DNA from 4 places in the Mesorhizobium sp. WSM4845 genome. Region 3 is predicted to be linked to each of the others. Evidence: riboswitches for the same ligand, from Rfam matches in the RefSeq annotation. Region 3 holds a riboswitch; each other region holds the start of a gene.
The links. Region 3 has a riboswitch for cobalamin ahead of AC0L2C_RS29305 (DUF1636 family protein). Riboswitches for the same ligand answer to the same signal wherever they lie in the genome.

Region 1: it holds a riboswitch for cobalamin, as region 3 does, so the genes downstream of both, metE (5-methyltetrahydropteroyltriglutamate--homocysteine S-methyltransferase) here and AC0L2C_RS29305 (DUF1636 family protein) in region 3, are expected to answer to the same signal.
Region 2: it holds a riboswitch for cobalamin, as region 3 does, so the genes downstream of both, AC0L2C_RS07530 (aromatic ring-hydroxylating oxygenase subunit alpha) here and AC0L2C_RS29305 (DUF1636 family protein) in region 3, are expected to answer to the same signal.
Region 4: it holds a riboswitch for cobalamin, as region 3 does, so the genes downstream of both, AC0L2C_RS20045 (ABC transporter ATP-binding protein) here and AC0L2C_RS29305 (DUF1636 family protein) in region 3, are expected to answer to the same signal.

What each region holds. Positions count from the first base shown of each region.
Region 1 is NZ_JBVVQA010000013.1:127,158-132,300, reverse strand. Features, by position in the region: partial or broken gene metE (5-methyltetrahydropteroyltriglutamate--homocysteine S-methyltransferase) at 135-2,504, opposite strand; cobalamin riboswitch at 2,596-2,795, opposite strand; gene AC0L2C_RS16895 (adenosine kinase) at 3,183-4,175, opposite strand; gene metK (methionine adenosyltransferase) at 4,285-5,143, opposite strand, start outside.
Region 2 is NZ_JBVVQA010000004.1:319,686-324,828, forward strand. Features, by position in the region: gene AC0L2C_RS07515 (molybdopterin-dependent oxidoreductase) at 1-36, shown strand, start outside; gene AC0L2C_RS07520 (FAD-binding oxidoreductase) at 33-779, shown strand; gene AC0L2C_RS07525 (FAD-binding oxidoreductase) at 789-1,919, opposite strand; gene AC0L2C_RS07530 (aromatic ring-hydroxylating oxygenase subunit alpha) at 1,943-3,190, opposite strand; cobalamin riboswitch at 3,304-3,506, opposite strand; gene AC0L2C_RS07535 (DUF680 domain-containing protein) at 4,014-4,220, shown strand; gene AC0L2C_RS07540 (DUF680 domain-containing protein) at 4,288-4,512, shown strand; gene AC0L2C_RS07545 (DUF680 domain-containing protein) at 4,587-4,823, shown strand; gene AC0L2C_RS07550 (ABC transporter ATP-binding protein) at 5,013-5,143, opposite strand, start outside.
Region 3 is NZ_JBVVQA010000036.1:62,722-67,864, reverse strand. Features, by position in the region: partial or broken gene AC0L2C_RS29315 (cobaltochelatase subunit CobN) at 1-1,310, opposite strand, end outside; gene cobW (cobalamin biosynthesis protein CobW) at 1,329-2,366, opposite strand; gene AC0L2C_RS29305 (DUF1636 family protein) at 2,363-2,797, opposite strand; cobalamin riboswitch at 2,836-3,038, opposite strand; gene AC0L2C_RS29300 (winged helix-turn-helix domain-containing protein) at 3,310-4,509, opposite strand; gene AC0L2C_RS29295 (NADH-quinone oxidoreductase subunit A) at 4,845-5,143, shown strand, end outside.
Region 4 is NZ_JBVVQA010000017.1:97,912-103,054, forward strand. Features, by position in the region: gene AC0L2C_RS20035 (bifunctional helix-turn-helix transcriptional regulator/GNAT family N-acetyltransferase) at 222-1,157, shown strand; gene AC0L2C_RS20040 (AraC family transcriptional regulator) at 1,257-2,090, opposite strand; cobalamin riboswitch at 2,356-2,559, shown strand; gene AC0L2C_RS20045 (ABC transporter ATP-binding protein) at 2,647-3,459, shown strand; gene AC0L2C_RS20050 (ABC transporter substrate-binding protein) at 3,456-4,403, shown strand; gene AC0L2C_RS20055 (FecCD family ABC transporter permease) at 4,433-5,143, shown strand, end outside.

The sequences.
Region 1 (5,143 bases), on a different contig from region 3:
GAGTCGTCGAGCGGACCTTCGGCTGGACGACAAGGGTGGGGGCCTCGCACGCGTCGACCGACTTGCGCGCGGCTTTCGATGGCGTCCTTTCTGCCTTAAATATCCGCAAAGCCCGCGGGTCACATGTTTGCCCGTCACAGTGGCCCAGCGGCCTGCGCCTGCACTTTCTCCCTTAGCGCGCGTGCTGCAGCGACCATGTTGATGAGGGCAGGGCGGACCTCCTCCCATTTCCTTGTTTTGAGGCCACAGTCCGGATTCACCCACAATTGGCCGTCCGACAGTCGCTCGCGGGCAAGTTGGGCGAGATGCAATATCTCGCCGATCTCCGGGACACGTGGTGAGTGAATGTCGTAGACGCCAGGACCGATTTCGTTCGGATATTTGGACTTGGTGAAGGCGTCCAGCAGTTCCATTTTGGAGCGCGACGTCTCTATCGAAATGACGTCCGCGTCCAGTTCATCGATCGAGTCGATGATCTCATTGAACTCTGAATAGCACACGTGGGTGAATTTGGGTCGCGTCCTCTACGCCCGTCGAAGCGATCCGGTAGCATTCGACAGCCCAGCCGAGATAATGTTTCCAGTCGGACTTCCGCAGGGGCAAGCCTTCGCGAAACGCGGCCTCATCGATCTGGATCACCCTTGCGGCAGCTCTTTCAAGGGCAGCCACTTCATCGCGGATGGCAAGTGCGATCTGGCAGCAGGCCTTGGCGCGGGGTACGTCGTCGCGAACAAAAGACCAGTTAAGAATCGTCACTGGGCCTGTGAGCATGCCCTTCATTGGCTTTTTCGTCAGCGACTGGGCAAATTGCCACCAGAGAACCGTCATCGGATTGGGCCGCGATACGTCGCCGAAGATGATGGGAGGGCGCACGAGCCGGGAGCCGTAACTTTGCACCCAGCCATGCTGGGTGAAGGCGAGGCCGGACAGCTGCTCGCCGAAATGCTGCACCATGTCGTTGCGTTCAAACTCGCCATGTACCAGCACGTCCAAACCCGATCTCCTCCTGCCAACGGACCGCCGCCTCGGTCTCCTTCTTCAGGAAGGCCTGGTAGTCGATATAGCTCAGCCGGCCCTTCGCATGGGCGGAGCGCGCCCTGCGCACCTCGGGCGTCTGCGGGAAGGACCCGATGGTCGTCGTGGGGAACGGCGGCAGGCCGAGCGTGTCGGCCTGGATGCTCGAGCGCTTGGCAAATGCGCTCTTTCGTTGCTTCATGACGCCGTCAATGCTGCTAACGCGCCCGTGGACGAGCGGATCATGGACCTTTGCAGACATTGCGCGCGCGGCGGTCGCCTCTTCAGAAGCCTTCAGCGCGCCTGCTACGGCCTCCCTGCCTTCGGACAAGGCTTGGGCCAGCACGAGCAGCTCTTCAGTCTTCTGGGCGGCGAATGCCAGCCACGAACGGAGGTCTACATCGAGCGCGGTCTCCATCCGCAGGTCCATCGGCACATGAAGCATCGAGCAGGAAGGCGCAATCTCGACGCGATCCAGCGGCCACCCGGCAACGACCGGCTTGATGCGGTCGAGAATGGCAGCCAAGGTTCGCGCGCCAGACGTTGCGGCCGTCGATCAGGCCAAGTGAGAGCACCAGATCCTTCGGTGCGAGCCGACCAACCGTCTCCAACTGCTCGGGAGCGCGCACGAGGTCGAGATGCAGGCCCGCCAGGCGCAGCGAAAGCGCGGTCTCGAGATTGTTTCCCAGCGGCCCGAAATAGGTAGCCAGCATAATTTTCAACTTGGGCGCGGCTTTCGACAGCTGCCCATAGGTGAATTCGAAGGCAGCTCGTTCGTTCGGGTTAAGATCGAGCACAAGGGCCGGCTCATCAATCTGCACCCAGTCGGCCCCCGAGAGCTCCAGCCTCTGCAGGAGTTGCTCGTAGACGGGCAGCAGGCGCGGTAGGAGCGCTATGGGATTGAAGCCCTGGTCGGGAGACTTCGCCAGCTTGAGGAAGGTCACCGGTCCAAGGATGACCGGGCGTGTATGGATGCCGAGCTCTTTTGCCTCCAGAAAGTGATCGACTGGTTTCGCCGGCGAGAGGGCGAATGTCTGATCGTCGCCCAGCTCCGGCACGATGTAGTGGTAGTTAGTGTCGAACCATTTGGTCATTTCCATCGCGGTTACGCGCTGCCCCTGAACTGCATGCCCGTGACTGGCGTGTCCACAACCCGCAGTATCGCCTTGCGTCCCGCGCGCCATCGCGAAGTAGATGTCAAGCGGGACCTCGCCGCCCGTCCAGCCGTAACGAGCTGGCACGGCGCCGACCATTGCTGCGGTGTCGAGCACATGGTCATACAGTGAGAAATCGTTCGACGGGATTTTCGACACGCCGCGGTCGTGCTGCTCGCTCCAGCTGGCGGCACGCAGTGCCTTGGCCGTCGACACTAGGTTGGCAGCAGACGATTTTCCGGACCAGTAGCTTTCGAGCGCGAATTTCAGTTCTCGCCGGCGACCGATACGCGGCACGCCAAGCGTTGCTATGGGAACTTGCTGGGAAACATTCATTCCATACCCCGATGGTTGGGGCGGGGACAAGGAAGGCGCTAGCAGGCCGGCATCAACGCCGAGCTGCCGCGGCCACCAGACACCCCGCCCGTGGACGTTGTTGGCCGTGGCAGGTCTCCTGACTCGCGGGTCACAGCCTCTGCCCCGTCTTCCCGGGGCAGTTCGCCCTAGTGACATTGATGGGTTTGGCTCGCCGCTTACATTTGCGGGGCAGCGCCGGCATTGCACCGGCTTCCCTCTTAGCTCCGCTACGGCAACGCCTTGCGGAGAACCACGACGCGCCGACAATCGCAGCAGCCCCCTTTGTCAATGACGTATAAAGAAATGTTTATGTGTTTATGTGAGCCGTTCACCTGCGGCGTGTTCCCAAGTCGCAGGTCGCGGGTAGAGCTGAGCCATTTGCGCCACTCTCCGGTTTGCGCAGGCTGTGCCTGGTCGCTCGGGCAATCTGTCAATTGTACGATCCCGGCTCAAAACGACCTTCGTCAAAAAGGGCGTGTTGGCCATCATGATCGGCCGGCAGTACTGGCCCGAAGTGTGACAACGTTCCTGAGCCTCAAGAAATCAGAAATTTGGAGAAAACCGCCATCCTTCACGGACGGGTACGCGACGTTTACCCGCGCTTGTCTGGACAGCCTGCAAAACGGGAAGGTGGGCAGCACTTCGCGGAAATGCCCCCTACAGCAACCCCGGCTGCTCAGCCTCTCGTCGCAGATTCTGCCGTGGCCTGGGGCCGATCTGCTGGATCACCAATCCGGCCGCCAGTGAGCCAAGGTCGCCGCAGGTCTGCAGGTCGCGGCCTTGCGTGTATCCATGCAGGAAGCCGGCGGCATAGAGATCGCCGGCACCCGTGGTGTCGACCAGTTCCTTGATGGCGGTCGCCTTGATGACCACGGTCTCGTCCCCGCGCACGATCACCGAACCTTTTTCCGAGCGGGTCACGGCGGCGATACGGCAATCCTTGCGGATCTGCGCCAGCGCCTCGTCAAACGACGATGTCTGATAGAGTGACTTGATCTCGTGGCTGTTGGCAAAGACGATATCGACCGTGCCCGAACGCATCAGTTCGAGGAACTCGTCTCGGTAGCGATCGACGCAAAACGAATCCGACAGGGTCATCGACACTTCGCGGCCTGCCGCGTGCGCCAGCATCGCCGTTTGGCGGATTGCTTCCTTGGCGCGCGGCGGATCCCACAGATAGCCTTCGAAATAGGTGACCTTGGCGCCAGAGGCCTTGTCGGCCTCGACATCCTCCGGCCCGAGCTCGACGCAGGCGCCGAGATAGGTGTTCATCGAGCGCTCGCCGTCAGGGGTGACGAAGATCATCGAGCGCGCCGTCGGCGGCTCACCCGTGAGCGGCCTGGTGTCGAAGGCAACTCCCTGGGCATGGATGTCGTGGGCGTAGATTACGCCGAGCGTGTCGTTCGAGACCTTGCCGAAGAAGGCGGCGCGGCCGCCGAAGCTGGCGACGCCCGCCGCCGTGTTGCCGGCGCTGCCGCCGGAGGCTTCGATAGCCGGGCCCATGCGGCTGTAGAGTAGCTCGGCGCGCCTCGTGTCGATCAGGTTCATCGCGCCCTTGATGATGCCGTTCGTCTCAAGGAATGCCTCGTCGCACTGGGCTATGATGTCGACAATGGCATTGCCGATGCAAAGCAGGTCATATTTCGACATCAGTGTCTCCGCCAAAAACCCGAGCCGGCTTCTCGCCACGCCGGGGCCGGCGTGTTTTTGGCGAGTGTGGAATGGGTCGCCCTACGCCGACGCATCCAATACCCGCGCATCACGCAGCTGCCGGTCCTGCCTCACGCAACAGGTCGTCAGCTCTGTCCGTCTTTTCCCAGGTGAACTCCGGCTCTTCGCGGCCGAAGTGTCCGTATGTCGCGGTCTTGCGGTAAATCGGCCGTAAGAGATCAAGCGCCTTGATGATGCCTTTCGGCCGGAGATCGAAAAGCTCAAGGACGGCGCGCTCGATCCTTTTTTCATCAATCTTTGCGGTTCCGAATGTATTGACGAGGATAGAGACCGGCGCGGCGACACCGATCGCGTAAGCAAGCTGAACCTCGCACACCTCCGCCAGTCCGCTGGCAACGACGTTTTTTGCGACGTACCGCGCCGCATAGGCGGCCGACCGATCAACCTTGGACGGGTCCTTGCCCGAAAAGGCACCGCCGCCGTGACGCCCCATACCGCCGTAGGAATCGACGATGATCTTGCGTCCGGTGAGACCGCAATCGCCGCGCGGCCCACCGACCACGAACCGGCCTGTTGGATTGACCAGGAACCTTATCCCCGTCGTATCCAAGTCGTGGGGCAAGACCGGCCTTATGATCTCCTCAATGACGCCTTCGCGGACCGTGGCTTGTGAGACCTCCTCGTCATGCTGCGTCGACAGGACTATGGTATCAAGCGCTACCGGGCGCAAACCCTCATAACGGACGGATACCTGTGATTTAACGTCCGGGCGAAGCCAGCCAAGGCGTCCGGTTTGGCGCACCTCTGCCTGTTTTTTTGTCAACTCGTGAGCAAGTTGGATTGGCAACGGCATCAATGTTTCGGTCTCGTTGCACGCGTACCCGAACATGAGGCCCTGATCCCCCGCTCCATGCTCGAGATCTTGCCCTCGTCCCTCGTCGACGCCC
Region 2 (5,143 bases), on a different contig from region 3:
CCGTGGCGCGAGCAGCGCTATACGGGCGATCCATGAGCGACGTGCCGGCGGCGCAGTCGCCCTGGCAGACGGTGACCATCGCCCGCATCGAAAAGCGCACGCCGCGCGTCACCAGCTTTTTCCTCCAGCCGTCGCGGCCCTTCGCCTATCGTGCCGGGCAGCATGTCGATGTCAGGCTGACGGCGCCGGACGGCTATCAGGCGCGCCGCTCCTACTCAATCGCCTCGGCGCCGGAAGCCGGCGAGACGATCGAGCTGGCGATCGAAAGGCTCGATGATGGCGAGATCTCGCCCTTCTTCCACGATATCGCGGCGGTTGGCGACGAGGTCGAGTTGCGCGGACCGCTCGGTGGCCACTTCGTCTGGTCCGACAGCGACGGCGGCCCGCTTCTGCTGGTCGGCGGCGGGTCCGGCGTGGTACCGCTGATGGCGATGATCCGCCATCGCGCCGCGCGCAGATCGGCGGTGCCCGTGGCATTGGTATTTTCCGCACGGGTCTGGGACGAGGTGATCTTTCGCGAGGAGCTGATCGACTTCCACGATCGTCGGGACGGCTTCGATCTGGTGTTGGCGCTGACCCGCGAGGCCGCCCGGCGCCCGTCAGACTATTCGCGGCGGGTCGATGCCGCGATGATGGAGCAATCGATGCTGCGGCTGCCCGCGCCGCCAAGGTTCGCCTTTGTCTGCGGCTCGAATGCCTTCGTGTCGGCCGCCGCCCAGGCGCTGATCGATGCCGGCGTTCCGGCAAGCCTCATCCGCACCGAGCGCTACGGGGTTTAAGCTCCCCGGTCAGGCGTCGATCTCGAGCGCCGTCAGCGGCTTCGAACAGCAGGCAAGGATGAAGCCGTCGTCGATCTCGTGATCGAGGATGCCGCCATTGTGGCTCATCTCGACCGTGCCCGAGACCTTTTTCACCTTGCAGGTTCCGCACAGGCCGAACTCGCAGGCTGCGGGGATGCGTACGCCCGAAGCGCGCGCCGTCTGCAGCACGGTCTGGCCGGCAACGCATTCGGCATCAATATCCGAAAGCGAAAAGCGGATCGGCGTTGCGGCCTCGGCAGGTACCTCGATGCCGCCCTCTGCTGGCCCACCTTTTGCCGGCCCACCCTCTGCCGGCGAACCGAACGGGGCCGGAATTTCCTCCACCGCCGGGGCCGCAAAGCTCTCCTGATGGTAGTTGGCCATGTCGAAGCCGGCCGCCTCCAGCATCTGCCGCACGGCGCGCATGAAGGGGTCGGGGCCGCAGCAGAAAATTTCGCGCTCGCGAAAATCGGGCGCCAGCAGCGGCAGCCGTATCGCGTCGATCCGGCCCATATGGCCGAACCAGCCCTCACGGCTGGACCGCTCCTCGATCATGAAGCCGAGCGTCAGGCCCGGCATGCGGCTGCCGAGCAGCTCGAGTTCCTTGCGGAAGATGATCTCCTCGGGCTTTCGCGCGCAGTTGACGAAGCCGACATCTGTCCATGGCGCGCAGTCGTTCAGCCAGCGCAGCATCGACATCATCGGCGTCACGCCTGAGCCGGCCGAAATGAACAGATACTTGGCCGCTGGATGACTGTGCAGCGAAAAGTCGCCCGCCGGCCCATAGGCCTTCACGTGAACGCCGGGCTTCAGATTGTCGAACATCCAGCGGGTGCCGAGGCTGCCGGCCTGCGCTTTCACCGTCACCGCAATCGAGAACGGCCTCGACGGCGAGGACGACAGCGTATAGGTCCGCATCATCGGGCCCTCGGTGGTCGGCAGTTCCAGCGTCACGAACTGCCCCGGTCTGTAGCGGAACCAGGTCTGGTTGTCAGAGCGGAAGGTGAAGGTCTTCACGTCAGGCGCCTCGTCGCTGACGCCGATGACTTCCAGCACCTGGAGCCTGTCGTTCCAGGGCGCCATCTCGTCGAGATGGCGGTAGAGGCCAAGGTCCGTCATCGCATTCATCCCCTTGACCTCGTTCAGGCGACGCTGCGCAGCGCCGGCCGCCCGGCCTCGGCAAGGCGCGGCCCGATGAAGGAGGCGTACCATTCGACGAACTGGATGACGCCGCCCTCATGCAGTTCCGAATAGGGGCCGGGCTCATAGGCCGGCGACAGGATGCCGAAGGCGTTTTCCTCGACAATGCGACGGTCCTGGTCGTTGGTCTCGGTCCAGACATGGGTGAGTTCGACGAGGTCGTAATCGACGCCTTCGACCGCGTCCTTGTGGACAAGCCATTTGGTGGTGACGGCCGTTTCCGTGGCACTGATCGGCAGCACGCGGAAGGTGACGGCATGATCACCGAGGATATGGTTCCAACTCGTCGGATAGTGATAGAGCAGCAGCGAGCCGATACGGTCGGTCGAAACGCTGTCGGAAAGGTTCTTCTTCACCGCGCGTCTTCCCGTCATCGTATAGCTGACGGCGTCGCGCAGCAGCGGCGCGCGGGTGGCGCGATACTGCCCGGCCGGATCGATGCGGAACTTGCTCGGCAAGCCCGCCGCCTCGCATTTCGCCCAGTGCGCGAGCATCTCTGGATCGCTGTCGGCGCCCTGCACGCCGGTCACGGTCGGCGCTTCCGGGAATGTCTTGCAGAGTTCCGGATGGTTGCCGGCGCAATGGTAGCACTCGCGGTTGTTCTCCCAGACGAGCTTCCAGTTGCCATTCTCGACGATGGTCGATTCGAATGCGATTTTTGCCTCGCGCAGCCGGTGCGGCAGCAGGTAAGGCTCGATCATGGCGCGCATCGGCGCGAAGTCGGCCGGCTCGTTGGCCAGGCAGATAAAGATGTAGCCGGCAACGCTTTCGCAAGCCACCGGCTTCAGGCTGAACTGGCTCTTGTCGAAGCCGTCTGCCATCTGGCGAGCAAACAACAGCCGGCCGTCCAGCTCGTAGGTCCACTGGTGATAGGGGCAGACCAGCTTCGCCGCAGTGCCCTTGTCGGCATTGCAGACACGGCTGCCGCGATGCCGGCAGGAATTGTGGAAGGCATTGATCTTGCCTTGCTGGTCGCGGACCAGCACGACCGGATAGTCGCCGATCTGGGCGGTGATATAGCTGCCAGCTTTCGGCAACTCGCAATCGTGGCCGATGAACAGCCAGTCGCGATACCAGATCAGCTCCATGTCGAGCTTGAAGAAATCTGGATCGGTGTAGAAGGGCTGCTCGAGCGAATAGCCTTGCCTGCGGCCGTGCAAGAGCCTCAGCATGTCGTTGCGCGCGTCCATGTCCTGTCCTCGTGTAAGGACTGAACTGGTGGTGATGGAGGGAGGACCGTTTGCACGCCGGCGACAGGGCCGGACGTGCATCATCCACCTCTTGACCGCCCACCGCGATCAGTCGAGTCTGAAAATCTCGGGCTGGTTTCCGGGCTCTGGAGTGTCCTTGCGGACTCGTCGCGACACCTTCCCAGGCTTGTGGCCCAGTGGTCTCCCGTTGCGACTTGAACTCCACCACCGTTGCGGGGGCAGCGCCGGGTTCTGACCGGCTTCCCAATTCTCCGCTTCGTCGTCACCAAGCGGCACCTGAGATGGCGTGATCTAATCATGCCGGCCGGCTGACTGCCGGCATGAAAGCGACATCGTATCCATGCGGCGCGACACCGCCGGCGAAACCTGCAGGTTTATATCTGCAGGGCTGAAACCCCACTTTGTCGGCGGCCATTGTCGGCTGCCGTGACATCGAATCCGACCCGCGGCGGAGACCAGGAAGGTTAACAGTTTACAAAAGTGACTATTAGCCGCTTCTAAAATCGAACCGAACGGTTCGTTTCTGTTGACAATGCGTACAGCATGCTGTGAACGCAGATCCGCCAATCCGTCAAATCATGAATGGCTAATTTTGAATAAGATATTGAAAACGAACCATAAAACTATGGTAGTAGATGCCTCTGGTACAATTTCAAGGTGTAGATTCTTGGTCCACACGGAACAACTTCGTGATTGGAATCCGCCGAATGGCCTTCCCACATCGGGGCTGTCCGAACGACGCGCGCATCCTCCCAAGACACGCCGCTAGACGGACTGAAGACTAAGATACTGGAGTACTAAAATGAAAAAGATCGCTCTTGCTGCCGTCGCCGCTCTGGCCATCACCGGCAGCGCCTTTGCCGGCAGCGACCATTATGGGTCCAACGCCGCCAACCAGCCGACTGCTTCGGTCGACAGCTCGTATACGGCCTCTGTCCAGACGCCGGCTCACGCTGAAAAGCAGCCCGTTGGCCAGGGCGCCGACCGCAACCTTTTCGGCAACAATTAACAGCTGGTCCCAAACAGCAAAGTGGCGGTCCGCCGCTCGGGATCTGAGGAACTCAGGAGTATTTGAAATGAAGAAGCTCATTCTTGCCACCGCCGCCATTGTGGCCATCTCCGGCAGCGCTTTTGCCGGCAGCGACAACTTTGGATCGAACGGCGCCAACCAGCCGGCCGCTGCGGTCGACAGCAACTCGTACACGGCTTCGATTCGGAGTTCGGCTTCGGTGCAGAATCCGGTTCTGGCTGACGAGAAACCCGTCAACGGCAGCGACCGTAACCTGTTCGGCAACAACTAACAGTTCGTTCCAACAGCGGCGGCGGCATTTGCCCGCCGGGCTGGCGGAACCAAGAAAATCCAGGAGTTTTGAAAATGAAGAAGATCGTTCTTACCGCCGCCGCGCTTTTGATTGCTGCGGGCGGCGCTTTTGCCGGTAGCGACAACTTTGGCAGAACCGACATCAACAAGCAGGCGACCATCAACGTCGACAACACGCAGACTTCTTCGGTACGCAATACCGGCTCGCCGGTCTACAAGCTGCTCAACTCGTCGGGCGACGTACAGAAGTCCGCCCCGCAGGGCAGCGACCGGAACCTGTTCGGCCGCTAGCGCATCGGCCCGAAAATCGGTTCCGATTCTCGGAAAGCACGATGCGCAGGTTTAAAGTGTTGGAGCGTACCTTTGTGCGTCCACTTGGACGCACGTCGCACTAACAGCGACCGGAACGCACAAGAGTGGCGGCTTGCCCGCCGCTCTCGTTTTTGGGTCACCAAACATCCATCAGTTCGGCTGCTGCTCTCAGGCTGCCTTTGCTTCCGCTTTGTGGAGCGTGAATGAATGTCCGTCGGCATCGAAAATATGCAGGTCGCCGGCATCGGCATTCAAGCGCAGCGCAGCGCCGCGCTTGACCCCGACATTGCCTGGCAGCT
Region 3 (5,143 bases):
GTGCGCTGCAGGCGCACGAACGCCTCGACACGGTTCGCCACCTGGGCGACGCGGTCCGGCTCCGGCCGGTTGGCGAAGGCGCGGAAAGCCAATGCGGGATCGACCTCGCTTTCGCCCTTGAAGGAAACGGCGCCCGCAAGGATGCGGCCGTCGAGTTCAGGCAGGACGACATGCATGGCGAGGTCGGCGGGCGCCAGGCCGCGCTGGTTGTCTTGCCAGATATCGCGGCGTGTCGTCGCGACGATGACCTGGAAGACAGGAACGCCGGCGCGGTCGAACGGGGTTTCGACGCCGGGCTCAGCACCCGAGGCGAAGGCGGTCGCGGTGATGATGGCGGCAGGGTGTAGCGTGGCAAGCGCGGTTTCGACAAAGGCGAGCGAGGCCGGGTCCTTGAGGCTGGAGACGAAGATCGGCACGGGGGCCATGCCGCGCTGCCGCAGCGCTTCAAACAATGCGTCGATCGGCGCGACGTCGGCGGCGAGCAGCATCGAGCGGTAGAAGAGAATGGGGATGATGGGGGCGGATTCTATGGCTGCAAGGCCGCGTTCCTTCGCGCCCCCCTCTGTCCTGCCGGACATCTCCCCCACAAGGGGGGAGATCGCCCCGTCATCGACGCTGTTGTCAACGTTAGACGTTACAGAATTCGCGATGCGGTCAGTGACGGCTAATCTCCCCCCAAGTGGGGGAGATGTCCGGCAGGACAGAGGGGGGCGCGAAGGAACGCCGGCATTTGAAAAGTCCGGTCTTTCTACGCCCCCCAATCCCGGCTCATAAAATCCCGCCTTCGGCACGACAACCGGCTCCGCGACCGCCACGTCTGATCCGGCGAGACTTGCCAGCCTCCGCACCAGCGCCGTCATATTCTCCGGGCCGCCTTCGCGGAAATAGCCGAGCAGGCCGTCGAGCTCCTGGCGCGGCAGCGTCGAGCCTTCGATCAGCCGCAAATCCTCGTCGCGGCATTCGCCGGGCAGCAGCGCCAGTTTTATGCCGTGCGCGCGGGCGGTCGAGGCGAGCTGGTCGCAGCCATAGCGCCACCAGTCGTAACCGCCGAGGATGCGAACCAGAACAACCCTGGCGTGCCGGGCGACGCTGTCGATCCAGAGGTCTACTGACATCGGATGGCGCAGGTCACGTAGAGCCGCCAGCCGCATCGACGGCAGCCGATCCGCGTCCGCCTGCCACGCCGCCGCCAGCCCGGCCAGGTCGCTGTCGGTGAAGGACAGCGCCACGACATCCGCAGGCGTCTGCCTGAGATCGACAGGCTCGGCGAGATCGTCGAGCGAGGCGGATGTGGTGGTGAGGATGTGCATAGCGGCTCGTGCCTGAGGTCAGCCGGCGAGAATACGCTCGATGGCCGGGCGGTTCAGCCCTTTCAGGCCGATGACGACGAGGCGCGAGCGGCGGTCGTCGTCGGCAGTCCAGGCGCGGTCGTAGTAGTGGTTGACGCGCGGCCCGACAGCCTGCAGCAACAGTCGCATCGGCTTGCCGCCGACCTCGACGAAGCCTTTTACGCGCAGCACGTTTTCTTCCTCCGCCGCCGTGGCGACACGCAAAGCCAGCTCATCGGGATTGGCGATCGACGGAATGTCGATGACGAACGAGTCGAAATCGTCATGCTCGTGATCGAGCTCGTCGTCGTGGTGGGTCTTGCGGTTCTCGATGTCGTCCTCGACGGCAAGGCCGAGGCCGAGCAGCACGGAGGGATCGACCTTGCCCTGCGAGGTCGGCACGATCTTCACCGCGCGGGCGGCGTGCTTGCCGATGACGGCATTGGCGCGGGCCGAGCCGGCGGCGTCCATCAGGTCGCTCTTCGACAATATGATCAGGTCGGCGCAGGCGAGCTGGTCCTCGAACACCTCCTCGACCGGATCGTCGTGGTCGAGCGTCTCGTCCTGCGCGCGCTGCGCCTGCAGGGCGTCCATGTCGTTGGCAACGCGGCCTTCGGCCAGCGCCGGTCCGTCGACCACGGCAATGACGCCGTCGACCGTCACCCGGCTCTTCACCGTCGGCCACTGGAAGGCCTGGACCAGCGGCTTGGGCAGGGCCAGCCCGGAGGTTTCGATCAGGATATGGTCGACCCTGGGCGTCAGCGACAGGATCTGGTCGAGCGCCGGGACGAAATCGTCGGCGACGGTGCAGCAGATGCAGCCATTGGCCAGCTCGACGATGTTTTCCTCAGGGCAGGTGTCGATGCCGCATCCCTTAAGAATCTCGCCATCGATGCCGATGTCGCCGAACTCGTTGACGATGATGGCCAGCCGCTTGCCGCCAGCGTTTTCGAGCAGATGGCGGATCAGCGTCGTCTTGCCGGCGCCGAGGAAGCCGGTGACGACGGTGCAGGGCACGCGCGAGACGGAAGTGGTCATATCTGGTCCTTCAAAAGGTCGAGGGGAGGGATGCGGGCAACGAGGCCGCGCTTCAGGCAATCGGGGCGGCCGCGCCATGGCATGAGGCCGTCGGTCGAGGTGGCGAAGAGTCTTGCGCCGGTGATGAGATCGGCGCCGCTGGTCGCGGTCAAGTCGCCGAAGACATAGCTCCAGCAGCCGTCGCGCAGGATAGCGGCGCTGAGGCGGCGCTTGCAGTTGCCGAGGCATTCGACGCTGCGGATACGGATGTTTTCGCCCGAGGCGGCGCGGCGCGTATCTTCGGCCAACAATTCGCCGGCGCGGGGATGGCCGTCGGAGCCGGTCTCGTCACGGCAGGAGGCGCAGACGATCACGGTGACGTCGGCCAGAGCATCATCATCGCCGGACAATACGCCCGCTGTCTCAGCCGAAAAACTGCTGTCGCGTTCCAAATCAGGCTCCTTGCCCGGAAAACCCGCCAGGCGATCGGATTCTTATGTCCTAGACGGCAGGTCTCCTGGCTCGCGGGTCATCGCCTTGGTGCCGCCTTCCCGGGATTTTCCCAGTGGTTATCGGCCTTGGCTCGTCGCTTACAGTTGCGGGGACAGCCGCGGATTTGAAATCGGATTTCGCACCGCATTCCCTCTTGGCTCCTCCCTTTGCCGAGAGGAGACCGTCTGAACCGGATTTAGGCTTGTGGAGGCAGTCGTGTCAACGCATGCTTCCGACACGGCGAGGGAAAACGCTTCAGAGCAATTTTCGAAGTCGGCGCTGCCCCTCATTGCCCTGCCGGGCATTTCTCCCCGTATAGTGACGGGGAGAAAGAACTGGCCGCAACGGCGGCGCCCCCTCCTGCAACGCTGGCGATTGGCGAAACCATCGATGACAGCGTCCCTCTCCCCGTCTCTATACGGGGAGAGGATGCCGGCAGGCAGGTGAGGGGCAGCGCCGACATCGGCAACCCTCACGAAACCGCGACATCCGCCAGCGCATGGCCCAGATCCCCCGCAGGCGTCACCTCGATGCGTTCGAGCCCGAGCCAGCCTTGCATCAACTGCAATTCCTCAAAAAGTTCGGCGGCGGTTTGCGGCGGCGCGCCGGGCTCGGCATAGGCGGCATGGACGCGCAGCACGCCGGCCCGGCGGTCAGCCCTAAGGTCGATGCGCGCCACGATCCTTTCGCCGAGCAGGAACGGCAGCACATAATAGCCGTATTGGCGCTTTTCAGCAGGGGTGTAGATCTCGATGCGATAGCGGAAGTCGAACAGTCTTTCCGTACGCGTCCGTTCGAAGACAACCGGATCGAACGGAGCGAGCAAGGCGCGCGCCTCGATCTTGCGCGGAAAACGAACGTCCTTGTGAAGATAGGCGGGCTTGCTCCAGCCTTCGACCCGAACCGGCAAAAGATCACCGCCGTCGACCAGTTCCTCGATGCGGCCTTTGATATCAGCGGGAGAGAGGCGGAAATAGTCGCGCAGGTCGCCTGCTGTGGCGACGCCGTGGGCGCGGGCGGAGATGCGCAGCAATTCGCGGTGCGCATCCTCAGGCGAGGGCACCGGCAGGGCAAGTATTTCCGGCGGCAGCACGCGCTGGGGCAGATCATAAAGCCGCTCGAAGCCACGACGTGACGCCGTGGTGATGCGGCCGGCCCAGAACAGCCATTCGAAAGCGTGCTTGGCGTCGCTCCAGCCCCACCAGCCGCCGGAGCCTTTCTGGCCTTCCAGGGCGGAAGCGGCGATCGGGCCGCGTTCGAGGACCTCGCGATAAATATCTTCAATGTAGGCGGCGCGCTCGCGGCCCCACTTGGCCAGCCCGTTATACATTTCCTCGCCACGTTCGGCCCGTTCCATGCGCCAGCGCATCAGCGGATAGGTCTCGACCGGCAGAAAGGAGGCTTCGTGCGCCCAATATTCGAAGACTTTGCGCTTGCGCGTCACGGCGGCGTTGTCGAGCAGGGCGAGCGGGTAGGGGCCAAGCCGCGAATAGAGCGGCATATAATGGGCACGCACCACCGCGCTGACGGAATCGATCTGCAGCAGACCGGTCCGGCCAAGCACACGGGCCAGATGGCGGCGATCGGGCGTGCCGTTAGGGCGAGGATCGGCAAACCCCTGTGCGGCAAGCGCGATGCGCCGGGCCATGGCGAGCGAGATTTTTTCCTTCATGCAGACGGCACTCTGTCGGCGTTTGACCAAAGGTGGGAGCGATGATTCCGCGCCATGCTAGCAGGGTTTTGGCGGCATCCATGTCAGGAGAGAAAAGTGGAGTAAACAGTGAAGGAAATCAAACAGGAGCGGATCGGACCAGTTTTTCCGGATATGCCGTCGAGCACCGTGTTTTGAACAAGGTTTGACTTGCTTCACCGAAAGCCCTGCGCTAACCCTCGCCGCGTTGCAGCATAGAGCCCCCTAAAACGGTTCAGTGGTTAAACTGTCACGCTTCCGCAAGTGGGTCCGGTGCTGTAATCAGAGTGGATTGGCCGCCAACGGAAAGCTGCAGCATGAACGCATTGTTGAGTTCGTACCTGCCCATCGTCCTGTTCATCGGCGTGGCGCTGGTCGTCGGCCTGGCGCTGCTTGCAGCACCCTTCCTGGTGGCCTACCGCAATCCCGATCCGGAAAAGCTTTCCGCCTATGAATGCGGCTTCAACTCGTTTGACGATGCCCGCATGAAGTTCGACATCCGCTTCTACCTGGTGTCGATCCTGTTCATCATCTTCGATCTGGAAGTGGCCTTCCTGTTTCCGTGGGCAGTGTCTTTCGGCCAGATCGGCATGCTCGGCTTCTGGTCGATGATGGT
Region 4 (5,143 bases), on a different contig from region 3:
TAGTTCCTCCGTCCGGCGGCGCCGGACAAACCTATAAGCCCGGCGGCGCCGGACCTACGCTTAGCACTCACCAATGGCGAGTGCTAACGTGGCGGTGAGATAAGCCGGTGGCTGGCGAGAGTCAAGGCGCTGAGTGAGCTGATCGACAGCCGCAGCCTGCTTCGAACTGATACTTGACTGAGTCAACTAAATGGTTGATCTTGTGCGGGCAGGAGGATGCCATGACGATTCATCATCAACCCGGCAGGGAGCGGATCGATGCAGTGCGGGGCTTCAACCGCTTTTACACCCGCCAGATCGGGCTGCTCGACGAAGGGCTGCTGAAAAGCGCCTTCTCGCTGACCGAGGCTCGGGTGCTCTATGAACTGGCGCTTCGCGATGGCCTGACCGCCACCGATCTTGCGCGCGATCTCGGTCTCGACCCCGGCTATCTCAGCCGGTTGCTGAAAAAGTTCGAAGAGCGTGGCCTGGTCGAGCGCGTGGCGACGCAAGCCGATGCTCGGCGCTCGTCGATTGCGCTGACGCCGGCGGGAAGAGCGGCGTTCGCCCCGCTGAACCAGGGTTCGCACGATCAGGTCGCGGCCCTGCTCGACCGGCTTTCCGCACCGGAACAGGACCGGCTGGTCAAGGCGATGCAGACGGTGCAGCGCCTGCTGGGCGAGAGTGCAGAGCCCAAGGTCCCTTACATGCTGCGGTCTTTGCAGGTCGGCGACATCGGCTGGATCATCCATCGCCAGGGCCTGCTCTACGCGCAGGAATATGGCTGGGACGAAACTTATGAGGCGCTGGTCGCCGAAATCCTCGGCGCCTTCGTCAAATCCTACGATCCGAAATGGGAACGCAGCTGGATCGCCGAGCGGGAAGGGGAAGTCGTCGGCTCGGTCTTTCTCGTGCGCCAGTCGGACGCGGTGGCGAAGCTGCGCCTGCTCTATGTCGAACCCTCGGCGCGCGGTCTCGGCATCGGCAGGCGGCTGGTCGAGGAATGCACCGGCCTTGCCCGTGCCAAGGGCTACAAGAAATTGACGCTGTGGACCAACGACGTGCTCACCTCAGCGCGCCGCATCTACGAGGCGGCCGGGTTCAAGCTGGCCAATCAGGAACGCCACCACGCCTTCGGCAAGGATCTGGTCGGCCAGAACTGGAACCTGGAGTTGTAGCGTCTTTCCCCTCTCCCCTTGTGGGACAAGGGGAGAAGGCAAGATAAGGCGGAGCGCCGCGACACTAGTCTCCAACACAAGTTGAAAACTGGGCCATTCTCACCCTTTGACCGGTATCCAGATTTCCAGCCCGCCATTGCCGCTGCGCGGATCGAATTCGGGACCGTAGCGCTCGAATTCGGGCGCGTCGGCAATCTTGTGCCCGGAGGCCGGCAGCCATTTGTTCCAGATCGTGTTGACCGTGCGGCGGATGGTCGAGATGTGGTCACGATGGGCGAACACGGCGTATTCCTGCTCCGGCACGCGTACGCGCGAAAACTCCTTCGGCAGGTCCGAAAAGTCGGACACCTCGACGCCGGCGATATAGTCGAAATTGCCTGCATCGTCGCCGTTGACGCAGACGCCATAGGCGACGTCGCCGACCTCGCCTGCAATGTTGCCGATATAGGGGCCGAACCGCTGCCACTGCATCGGGATGCCGGCGCTGGTTTCGCAGCTGTAGCGCTCGCCGAGACCGGCGATGAGGAACGGCCGGCTGGTTTCGAAACGCGGCGGCTCGAGATTGGTGAGGAAGGACTGGTCCATCAGGATCGGCTCCACGAGATCGAGGTTTTTGAGTGAGCCTTGCGCGCGCACCAGTTCCGGCGTGGTGCCGAACTGGTCGCGGAAGGCGCGGGTGAAAGCCTCATGCGAGGCATAGCCGGCGTCGAGCGCGACCGAGAGAATGTCCGGTGCGCCGGCGGCGAGCCTGCGCGCCGCCTCGGTCAGGCGGCGAGAACGCAGGTAGCCCATCACCGAACGGCCTGTCGCCGCACCGAAAGCCCGCCTCACGTGAAAGCGCGACACGCCGCTGCTGTTGGCGACATCGTCGAGCGAGATGGCTTCCGGCAGATGGCTTTCGACGAACCACAGCGCTTTCTCGGTCGGGTTCATATGGCTCCTTGCTGTGGGACTGCGCATTGGCCAGGTCATGGTATCGCTTCCTGGTGGAGGCAGTTTGATCGAAATTGCGCACCGCGCAATGCGACGGTGGTCGGCAAGTCGAAGGCGTTGGGCGAAGCGCTTGACGGGAGCAGGCGTTGTCTTTTAAGTAGTAACGTTATTACATTACAAGATTCGGTATGCTCGTTCTGACAAGACCATTGCTCGCGGGGCACTCCGAACCCCGGAAACTTATTGCGCTGGGATTGGCGGAAAACTAGGGTGGCTGACTGATGGTCCCCAAGCCGAAAGGCGAGGGTGAAAAGGGAACACGGTGAGATCTTCGGATCGAGGCCGTGGCTGCCCCCGCAACTGTAAGCGGCGAGCAAAATCCGAAAATGCCACTGGCCGGCAAGGCTGGGAAGGCAGGATGGCGCAAGGACCCGCGAGCCAGGAGACCTGCCATCGCACGAGTTGACCGGACGGGGTGTGCCGGGAGGAGACGTGGACATCGGTCTTGTCGGCCGGTCCAGCTTCCTTCCGTCGCCATTGAGAAAGTGACGGTAAGTTGGACGCCTGCCAGCCTCTTCTTGAAGCGCGTGAACTGAGCGCCACGGCGAATGGCCAGCGCCTGGTCAGTGCGGTCAGCCTTTCGGTCGCGGCGGGAGACCGCCTCGCTATCATCGGTCCCAACGGCGCCGGCAAGACGACGCTGCTGCGCATGCTATGCGGCACGCTGCGTCCGAGCGCGGGAGATGTGAGATTTTCCGGACGCCGGCTGGAGACGTTTCCGGCCGCCGAGCGGGCGCTGCACATGGCAGTCGTCGGCCAGACCGATCAGCCCGATCCGCGGCTTGCCGTGATCGACTACGTCGGACTTGGGCGGGTCCCGCATGCCTGCTGGCGACGCAGGAGCGAGCAACGCGACATCGTCGTCGAAGCGCTTCGCAGAACCGGCCTGCTGCCGCTGCTCGGCCGCACGATCGGCTCGCTGTCGGGTGGTGAGCGGCAACGCGCCCAGCTGGCGCGCGCCATCGCCCAGGAGCCGAAAATCCTGTTCCTCGATGAACCGACCAATCATCTCGATCCGCGCGCCCGCAGCGAACTTCTCGAACTCGTATCGCAGCTTGGCATGACCGTCGTGGCGGTGCTGCATGATCTGTCGCTGGTCACGCCATTTGCCACCAGGGTCGCGGTGATGAACGAGGCCCGGCTGCAGGCACTCGCCGGTCCGCGCGAGGCGCTGACCAAGCAGTTGATCCGCGAGATTTTCGGCGTCGACGTGCTTCGGCTGCGCCATCCGACCGAAGACCGCGAACTCACGGTGTTCGAAGTCCCGAACCGTGCCTCTTCTGATCTAACCAAGGAGCAACATCCGTGAAACGCCTCGCACTGTCTTTTGCCTCTCTGCTGCTTGCCCAGACCGCCTTCGCTTTCCCGGTAACAGTCGACAGCTGCGGTACGCCGCTGACGTTCGACGCCGCGCCGAAGCGTGCCGTCATCCAGGATATGAACATGGCCGAGATGGCCTTCGCGCTGGGGCTGCAACCGTCGATCGTCGGCCTGACCGGCATCACCGGATGGTACAAGGTCGGTCCGGAATTCAAGGCCAAGCAGGGCGCGATCCCTGAACTTGCGCCGAAATACCCGGCGCTCGAAAACCTGGTCGCGGTCGAGCCCGATTTCTTCTTCGCCGGCTGGTATTACGGTATGAAGCCGGGCGGCGAGGTAACGCCAGATACGCTGGCGCCGCACGGCGTCAAGACGCTGGTGCTGACGGAAAGCTGCGTCCATCTCGACAACAACCGCCCCGCCGCCTCGATGGACCTGCTCTACGGCGACATCGAAAAGCTGGGCAGGATTTTCGGCAAGCAAGCCAAGGCGGAAAAACTCGTTTCAGGCTGGAAAGCGCAACTCGCCGATATCACGGCAAAGGCCGGCGACCGCGAGCGGACGCGGGTGTTTCTCTACGACTCCGGCGAAGACAAACCCTTCACATCAGGCAAGTTCGCGATCCCCAGCGCCATGATCGCCGCTGCCGGCGGCGACAACATCATGGCCGACATGCAGACGAACTGGGGCAACACGGACTGGGAAACGGTCGCTTCCCGCAATCCGCAGTTCCTGATCCTGCTCGACTACCAGGACGGCGGCGGTTACAGGAAACTGCTCGACTTCCTCAAAGTCCATCCGGCAATGAAGGAGACCGATGCGGTCAGGAGCGAGCGCTTCGTCGCGCTGCGCTATGCCGAGCTGACGCCCGGACCTGCTAACATCGAGGCGATCGGCAAGATCGCCAGCGCGATGCACCCGGAAGCCTTCTGAGCTTGCGCCACAGGGCGTTCGAATTGGCCATGGCAGCAGGAGCGGCAGCAATCGCCGCTCTTGCTCTGCTGTCGATCGCCTATGGATCGACAGTCATAGCGTTGAGCGACGTGATTGCTGCGCTCGGACATGCGGCCGGGCTGGACGGAGACCTCGTGCCCGGCTCAGTCGGCAATATCCCGGTCGCCAAGATCCCGGTTGCCAAGATTGTCGTCGATCTCAGGCTGCCGCGCACCATCATGGCGATCTGTGTCGGCGCAGGGCTGGGCGTCATCGGCGCGCTGCTGCAGACGGTAACCCGAAACGATCTCGCCGATCCATTCCTGTTCGGGCTGTCCTCCGGTGCCGCGGCCGGCGCTGTTTCCGTCATCACCATTTTTGGCGACCGTTTCGGCATCTGGACGTTGCCGGTTGCCGCCTTCACCGGCGGCATTTTGGCCGCCGGCATCGTGCTTTTGCTGGTTTCGCGGGTGAGGGGGCAAGGCCCCGAACGGCTGATACTGGCCGGGCTTGCCGTCTCGTTCATGTTCATCGCCCTGACCAACTATCTCGTCTTCGCCGGAGACCAGCGCGCCGCTCGCTCGGTTTTGTTCTGGACCATGGGCGGGCTCGGCCTAGCGCGATGGGACAATGTCGGGCTGGCTGCTCTTGGCGCGTGCACCATTCTTGCTTATGGCCTGTGGAACCATCGCAAGCTCGACGCCTTCCTGGCCGGCGAGAATGCTGCCGAAAGCCTCGGC